Linked DNA regions of Methyloterricola oryzae. Each later gene encodes a partner of the first gene's protein in a complex. Links are inferred from orthologs where the notes say so. Each region holds a gene or a part of one and is shown on either strand. Other genes may lie near its edges.

Region 1 (3,789 bases):
GGCGCTCAGGACCGGGTCTATCTTCCCCTCGGCCCGACGCATGGCGGAAATCAGTTGCCCGTAGAGTTGTTGAGTCTGCTTGAGCTTCTGGCGACTGCTGCTGCGCAGGCTGCGGTTTGAGTACTGCTCAAGTTCCTGTTCCCATTCTGAGAACAAGGCCTCGGCCACATCCTGAACCGCGTCGATGCGATCTTTCACCGCCAGGGCCTTCGACTTGCTGTAGTCGAATTCGAACTTGAGCTGGCGATAGACATCCTCCAGTTCACCGCCGTCGAATTCGGTCAGCGCACTGAAGCGCTCCAGGGCACACTGAAACTGCTGCTTGGCTTCCTCCAGGCCATCACGCGCGCTTTCAACCCGCGTAATCAGCAGATCCCGCTTATGCCGCCCGACTGACTCCACGGCCCGAAAGTAGACTTTCTGACATTGAGCAGTCAGGTAGCGAACCAGGGGAGACAACAAACTTTTCCCGATCTGGCTCAATAGGGGGTCTTGATTGGAAGGGAGTCTGCTCATGTTTCTGACACCGTGTGAACCTTATTTCCTTGAGACATTTTAACTCCGGAACGGCGCGCGCCCGCACTTTTCTCCAGCACTGCGCGCAGGAAGCGCCCGGTATGGGAGGCGGGATCGGCAGCGACCTGCTCGGGGGTACCTTGGGCGATGATACGGCCGCCGCCGTCGCCACCCTCCGGCCCCAGGTCGATCAGCCAATCCGCGGTCTTGATCACTTCCAAGTTGTGTTCGATCACGATCACCGTGTTCCCGTGATCGCGCAGTTGATGTAGGACGCCCAGCAGTTGTTGGATGTCATGAAAATGCAATCCCGTTGTCGGCTCATCAAGGATATAAAGCGTCTTTCCCGTGTCGCGCTTGGACAATTCACGCGCCAGCTTCACCCGCTGAGCCTCGCCGCCTGACAGGGTGACGGCGTTCTGGCCCAGGGTGATATAGCTCAACCCCACGTCCATCAAGGTCTGCAGCTTGCGATGCACGGAGGGGATCGCCGCAAAGAAGTTGCAGGCAATTTCCACCGTCATTTCCAGCACCTCGTGAATAGTGTGGCCCTTGTAGCGTATCTCCAGGGTCTCCCGGTTGTAGCGCTGGCCTTTGCACGCGTCGCAGTGCACGAAAATGTCGGGCAGGAAGTGCATCTCGACCTTGATGACGCCGTCCCCGGCACAGGCTTCGCAGCGCCCGCCCTTGACGTTGAAGCTGAAGCGCCCCGGACTGTAGCCACGGGAACGGGCCTCCGGCGTCGCCGCGAACAGTTCCCGAATCGGTGTGAACAATCCGGTATAGGTCGCGGGATTGGACCGGGGCGTGCGGCCAATTGGACTTTGGTCGATATCCACAACCTTGTCGAAAAGGTCCAGGCCGTCGATGCCATCGCATTCCGCCGCCGCGGTCCCGGCGCCATTCAGCTCACGCGCAGCGAGGCGAAACAGGGTATCGTTGACCAGGGTCGACTTGCCCGAGCCGGAAACGCCGGTCACGCAGGTGAACAGACCCACCGGAAACTCGGCATCGATGCCCTTCAGATTATTGCCGCGGGCGTTGCGCAGACGTACTCGGCGCTTTGAATCCGGCGGCAGGCGAATCTGTGGCACCTCGATCTCGCGCTGTCCGGACAGGAATTGTCCTGTCAGGGAGTTCGGATTTTCCATGATGGCCTGCGGGGTGCCTTGTGCCACCACGGATCCGCCATGCACGCCGGCACCAGGACCAATATCCACCACGTGATCGGCAGCCAGGATGGCGTCCTCGTCGTGCTCCACCACAATGACAGTGTTGCCGATGTCGCGCAGGCGTACCAGGGTGCTCAACAGGCGCTCATTATCGCGCTGGTGTAGGCCGATGGAGGGCTCATCCAGCACGTACATGACCCCGACCAGACCGGCGCCCACCTGGCTGGCCAGTCGAATCCGCTGCGCCTCGCCACCCGACAGGGTATCCGCGCTACGATCAAGCGTCAGGTAATCCAGGCCCACATTGACCAGGAACTGCATGCGCTCGCGAATTTCCTTGACGATCTTGACGGCCACCTCACCCCGGCGGCCTGGCAGTTCCAGTTCGGAGAAAAACCCCAGGGCGCGCTTGATCGGTAGGCAGGTCAACTCCGGCAATGAGCTCTCCGCGACGAAGACATGGCGAGCACCGCGATTGAGGCGGGTACCTTCGCACTCGGGACAGGGCTTGCTGGACAAGTACTTGGACAACTCGTCGCGGACCAGGCTGGAGTCGGTCTCGCGATAGCGGCGCTCCATGTTGTGGATGATGCCTTCGAAGGGATGACGGTGAACCTGGATCTGCCCCCTCGCGTTCAGATGCTTGAAATCGATGGATTCCCTTCCACTGCCATAAAACACTATTTCACGAACACGCTCCGGCAGATTCTCGAATGGATCCTCCGGATCGAAGCCATAATGCTCGCCCAGCGAGCGTATGATCTGGAAATAGTAGGCGTTGCGCCGATCCCAGCCGCGCACCGCGCCACCCGCCAGGCTCAACTGCGGATTGTGCACGATCAGGCGTGGATCGAAATACTGCTGTATACCCAGGCCATCGCAGCGCGGGCAGGCGCCCTTGGGGTTATTGAAGGAGAAGATACGCGGCTCCAGCTCGCTCAGGGAGTAACCGCAGTGCGCGCAGGCGTACTTGTCGGAAAAGACCAGTTCCTTGGCCGGATCGTCCATGGACACCACCAGCGCGATGCCATCGGCCAGCTTGAGAGCCGTCTCGAACGATTCCGCCAAGCGCAGGGAAAGATCGGCTCGCACCTTGAAGCGATCGACCACCACCTCGATGCTGTGCTTCTTGCGCAGATCCAGCGCTGGCGCTTCGTCCAGTTCCACAACCTGACCGTCGATGCGGGCGCGGATAAAGCCTTGACCACGCAAGGTTTCCAGCAGTTGCACATGTTCGCCTTTACGCTCGCTCACCACCGGGGCCAGCAGCATCCAGCGGGACTCCTCCGGCTGGCCGAGGACATTGTCCACCATCTGACTGACTGTCTGGGCCTCCAGCGACACGCCATGGACCGGACAGCGCGGTGTGCCCGCCCGGGCGAACAGCAACCGGAGGTAATCGTAGATCTCGGTGATGGTGCCAACCGTGGACCTGGGATTGTGCGACGTGGATTTCTGCTCGATGGAGATAGCCGGCGAAAGCCCTTCGATGTGGTCCACATCAGGCTTTTCCATGATGGAGAGGAACTGGCGGGCATAGGCGGATAAGGATTCCACGTAGCGCCTTTGGCCCTCCGCATAGATGGTGTCGAAGGCAAGGGAGGACTTCCCGGAACCGGAAAGTCCCGTGATGACGATCAACTTGTCCCTGGGCAGGTCCAAGTCGATGTTTTTAAGGTTGTGGGTACGCGCGCCTCGTATCTGAATGCGGTCCATGGTGCGACGGCCAAGCTGCAAACGAATAACTATAAGCCGGAGACGGGTAGGGAGCAAAGCCATGTTCTGGCCTCTCGACCGGACCGACGAGCGATAGAACCGAAAGTCCCTTGAAGCCAACTCCCCTGCCCTACAAACGGCGATTGAAACTGGTAACATAGCCAGGTTTTGGCAAGCGTGACCGGAGTATCCCACTTGAAGGAGCCCCTCGAAATCGACAGCCCCATGACCGGCACTGAACTGCGGGCCAGTGTCTCCCTTGCGGGCATCTACATGCTGCGAATGCTGGGCCTGTTCATGATTCTGCCGGTGTTCTCGGTTTATGCGCGCGACCTGCCCGACGCGACCCCCTTCCTGATCGGAATTGCCATCAGCGCCTACGGCC
Region 2 (4,342 bases), on another replicon or contig:
CTAACCAGACCGCTGGAACACCAGAATTTAAGCGGCAAAGTGAAGTCGGGCACAATTAGCCCCTGACCACTACTTTTTACGAACGTTAGACTTCAAACTCTTCGAGGCTACGCCCCTGATCCATCAACTCACGCAACCACCGCGGCTTCATGCCTCGACCGGTCCACTTATCGGACGGATTGTCCGGATTGCGATACTTTACCGGAACCGTACCACCTTTTCTGCCCGTAGCCTTGACATTCTCGGTAATTTCGACAGAAACATTTATGGAAGCCGCTAACTCCTTGATCTGCGCCAAGACTTCCTTGCGCTTGCCTTCCTGCTTGTTTTTCAGAACTTTCTGAGCATCCTCGATCATTGCTGCTAGCTCCAATTCAGAAAGCTCAGTCAACTCGTTTTTCTTCATAATTAGGTCTCTCTATCTAGGTTGTTGTTCATGAATACGCCCAAGCTTTATTCTAATGGCATTTACCAGATCATACAAATAGAATGCAGCCAAAACCATCCGAAGCAAACAGGAATTTATTCTCCAGATTTCACGCTTTATATTCCAGTACTTGACAGAGTCAATCAACTTTAGTCAAGACGAAGTTCTTTCTAGTTTGTCACCTGCAATCGACAAGCGAGCACCCCGCCTACCTTACGCAATGACCCTCTAGCTCATATGAACGGCGCAATCCAAAAAACCGGCGACTTTTCACCACTAAACCCGCAGTTACCACAACATCCGCGGGACATAGTCAATTGGGGAGGACTTCCGGGCTGTGGCGATTCCCTTTGCCTTGCCCAAGCCATACGTTCTTCCGCTGGATTTTACCTGGTTGTCACGGCCGATATGCAGACGACCCTAAGACTGGAACGGGAGTTGCGCTTCTTTCTGGATGACAACTGGCCTGTCATGCATTTCCCGGATTGGGAAACCTTGCCCTACGACGTCTTTTCGCCTCTGCCGGAAATCGTGTCGCAGCGCATTAGGACCTTGGTGCAATTACCCGAGGTACAACGTGGAGTCTTGGTCGTAACCGCCGCCACACTCATGCAGAAACTGGCGCCACGCACCCATATCGTTGCCAATTCATTCAATCTGCGCAAAGGTGGTCGACTGAGCATCGATGAAACTCGCCTGCGCCTGGAGGGCGTGGGCTATCAATGCGTTTCCCAGGTTCTGCAACATGGCGAGTTCGCCATTCGCGGTTCGATCGTCGATATTTTTCCCATGGCCAGCGGTATTCCTTACCGCATCGAACTGTTCGACGAGGAAGTGGAATCCATACGCGTTTTCTCGCCCGAAACCCAACGATCGGAGGGCAAGGTTGATGAGATCAGCCTCTTTCCAACCCGTGAATTCCCATTGGACGATGAAGCCGTCAAGTTGTTCCGGCGCGCCTATCGAACTCAGTTTCCCGACATACCGCTAAACAACCCGCTTTATCAGGATGTCAGCAAGGGGCTTTCCCCTGGCGGTATCGAATACTATCTGCCGCTGTTCGTGGAGCATACCGATACCCTTTTCGACTACCTGCCGCAACAAACCACGATCGTTCGGCATGGCAACATCGGCGCCGCGGCGGACGCTTTCTTCGCCGAAACCTGCGACCGGCAGCGCCTGCGCAAAGGCAATATCGACCGACCGGCCCTGCCCGTGGACATGCTCTACTTGAGCCCAGACGAAATGGATGCCCGTCTGAAGTCCCACCGGCAAGTGGATATTCCCCCGGAGTCCGAGCCAAGCGCGAAGCCTATGGCTAACTGCCAGCCTTTGCCAAATTTGGCCTTGGAGCCCAAGCAGAAACAGCCGGCGGCGGAGTTACTCAGATTTCTGGAGAGTTTCGACGGCAAAGTTCTATTCGTGGCTGAAACGGCCGGTCACCGCGAAGCACTGCTGGAAACACTGGGCAAATACAAAATTCGTCCTCGCCTGATCGAATCCTGGCCGGACTTCCTGCGCGCGGAAAAGGAACTGTGCCTACTGGTAGCGCCGCTGGATCAAGGTATCTGGATACAGCAACCGTCGCAGCTGGCCATCATCACCGAGACCCAGTTGTCAGGCGACAAGGTCCAGCAGCGCCGACGCCGCCGGGCCGCGCACAGGGACTTCGGATCGCTGATGCGCAATCTGGAGGAATTGGAGATCGGCGCTCCGGTGGTGCACCAAGAGCACGGCGTCGGCCGCTACCTCGGTCTGCAGCGGCTCACTGTCGGAGGCATCGACGCGGAATTTCTCACCATTGAATACGCCGGCAAAGACAAACTGTATGTGCCGGTGTCCTCTCTGCATGTGATCAGCCGCTACAGTGGAGCCGGCGACAGCGACGCTCCGCTGCACAAGTTGGGCGGCGAGCAATGGCAGAAGCTCAGGCGCCGCGCCATGGAGCGGGCAAGGGACGTGGCAGCCGAACTGCTGGATATCTATGCCAAACGTGAGGCCAAACCGGGACACGCCTATCAGACGCTGAACGAGGACTATCAGGCATTCGCGGCTGCATTCCCGTTCGAGGAGACGCCGGATCAGGAAAATGCCATCCTCGATGTCATAAATGACATGTCTGCGGCACGCCCCATGGACCGGGTGGTTTGCGGGGACGTCGGCTTTGGCAAGACTGAAGTAGCCATGCGCGCGGCCTTCATTGCCGCTCAGAACGGCCGCCAGGTTGCCGTATTGGTGCCGACCACCCTGCTAGCCCAACAGCATTTCCAGAACTTCCGCGATCGCTTCGCCGACTGGCCGGTGCGTATCGAAACCGTGTCGCGCTTCGTCGGCAAGAAACAGCAGGATGAGTTCGCGCAGGCGCTGGCGGAAGGCAAGATCGATATCCTCATCGGCACTCACAAGCTGCTGCAGAAGGATATCCGCTTCAAGAACCTGGGCCTGGCCATCATCGACGAGGAACATCGCTTTGGCGTGGCACAGAAGGAGCACTTCAAGAAACTGCGCAGCGAGTTGGATTTCCTCACCCTGACCGCCACACCCATTCCCCGTACCCTGAACATGGCCTTGGGAGGCCTGCGCGACATATCCATCATTGCCACGCCACCGCCGAACCGCCACGCCATCCAGACCTTTGTCAGCGAATGGAGCGACACCCTGGTTCAGGAAGCCATCCTCCGCGAAATCAAGCGCGGCGGGCAGGTGTATTTCCTGCACAATAAGATCGAAACCATGGAAAAAACCGCGCGGGACCTGGAGCGACTGGTGCCCGCCGCCCGCATACAGATCGCCCATGGCCAGATGCCGGAACGGGAGCTGGAGCGCATCATGTTGGACTTCTATCACCAGCGTTTCAACGTGCTGCTTTCCACCACCATCATCGAAAGCGGCATCGACATTCCCAGCGCCAACACCATCCTCATTAACCGCGCCGACCAGTTGGGATTGGCGCAATTGCATCAGTTACGGGGCCGGGTCGGCCGCTCGCATCATCGCGCCTACGCCTACCTGCTGGTGCCGCCCAAGTCCCTCATAACCGCCGATGCCGCCAAGCGACTGGAAGCCATCGAAGCCTCGGGCGAATTGGGCGCCGGGTTCATGATCTCCACCCATGACATGGAGATACGCGGCGCCGGGGAGCTGCTCGGCGAGGATCAGAGCGGCCAGATCCAGGAGATCGGCTTCAGTCTCTACACGGAGTTGCTGGAAAGGGCGGTGCACGCCCTGCGTTCCGGCCAGCAACCGGAACTCGAGGCCCCGCTGGAAACCGGCCCCGAGATCGACCTGCAATTCCCGGCCTTGATCCCGGACGACTATCTGCCCGACGTACATGCCCGGCTGGTGCTGTACAAGCGCATCTCCAGCGCCCGTGACGATGAGGAGCTCAGGGCCTTGCAGGTGGAAATGATCGACCGTTTCGGACTGCTACCGCCCGCGACCAAAAATCTGTTTGCCGTAACCACCATGAAGCTCAAGGCGGACCCTCTCAGTGTGCGCAAGATCGAGGCAACCCAGACCGGGGGCCGCATCCTGTTCAAGCCTAAGCCCAACATCGACCCGGTCCAGGTCATCATGCTGATCCAGACCCAGCCGCAGGTGTTCCGCATGGATGGACCCGACAAAATTCGGTTTACGCGCGATTTCGATACGCCCGAGAGTAAAATCAGTTTTATCGAGGACTTGTTGACTACACTGAAACCCGCCGGTTAAAACTGCCCGCCCGCCGGAGCGTCCGCACACGCGGACGCCCGGTGCCTCGCCCGCGACGTAATCCCATGGAGTCTCGATGCGTCATTTCCTGTCTTCACTGATCGTCACCGCCCTCGGCTTGTCGGCAGCCTACTATTGGGGCGGAGCGGCCGCCCTGCTAACGGCCACCTTCCTGGGAATCATGGAGGTGAGCCTCTCGTTCGA

The links.
Region 2: the proteins of uvrA (region 1) and mfd are in contact, whole or in part, in a crystal structure (PDB 4DFC), measured with the Escherichia coli proteins. The link is inferred for Methyloterricola oryzae from one-to-one orthologs.

The regions. Positions count from the first base shown.
Region 1 is NZ_JYNS01000002.1:74,216-78,004, reverse strand. Bases 313-3,789 are described here. They hold uvrA (excinuclease ABC subunit UvrA), read right to left. Parts: upstream 3,405-3,789; coding sequence 513-3,404; downstream 313-512. Other genes in these bases: EK23_RS04205 (MFS transporter), read left to right, coding at 3,600-3,789; EK23_RS04215 (DUF2959 domain-containing protein), read right to left, coding at 313-516. Also shown: more of EK23_RS04215, read right to left, coding at 1-312. UniProt on the Escherichia coli protein: The UvrABC repair system catalyzes the recognition and processing of DNA lesions. UvrA is an ATPase and a DNA-binding protein. A damage recognition complex composed of 2 UvrA and 2 UvrB subunits scans DNA for abnormalities.
Region 2 is NZ_JYNS01000009.1:33,513-37,854, reverse strand. The notes cover bases 309-4,338. They hold mfd (transcription-repair coupling factor), read left to right. Parts: upstream 309-664; coding sequence 665-4,138; downstream 4,139-4,338. Other genes in these bases: EK23_RS12925 (DUF475 domain-containing protein), read left to right, coding at 4,215-4,338; EK23_RS12935 (H-NS histone family protein), read right to left, coding at 309-406. Also shown: more of EK23_RS12935, read right to left, coding at 86-308; more of EK23_RS12925, read left to right, coding at 4,339-4,342. UniProt on the Escherichia coli protein: Couples transcription and DNA repair by recognizing RNA polymerase (RNAP) stalled at DNA lesions. Mediates ATP-dependent release of RNAP and its truncated transcript from the DNA, and recruitment of nucleotide excision repair machinery to the damaged site.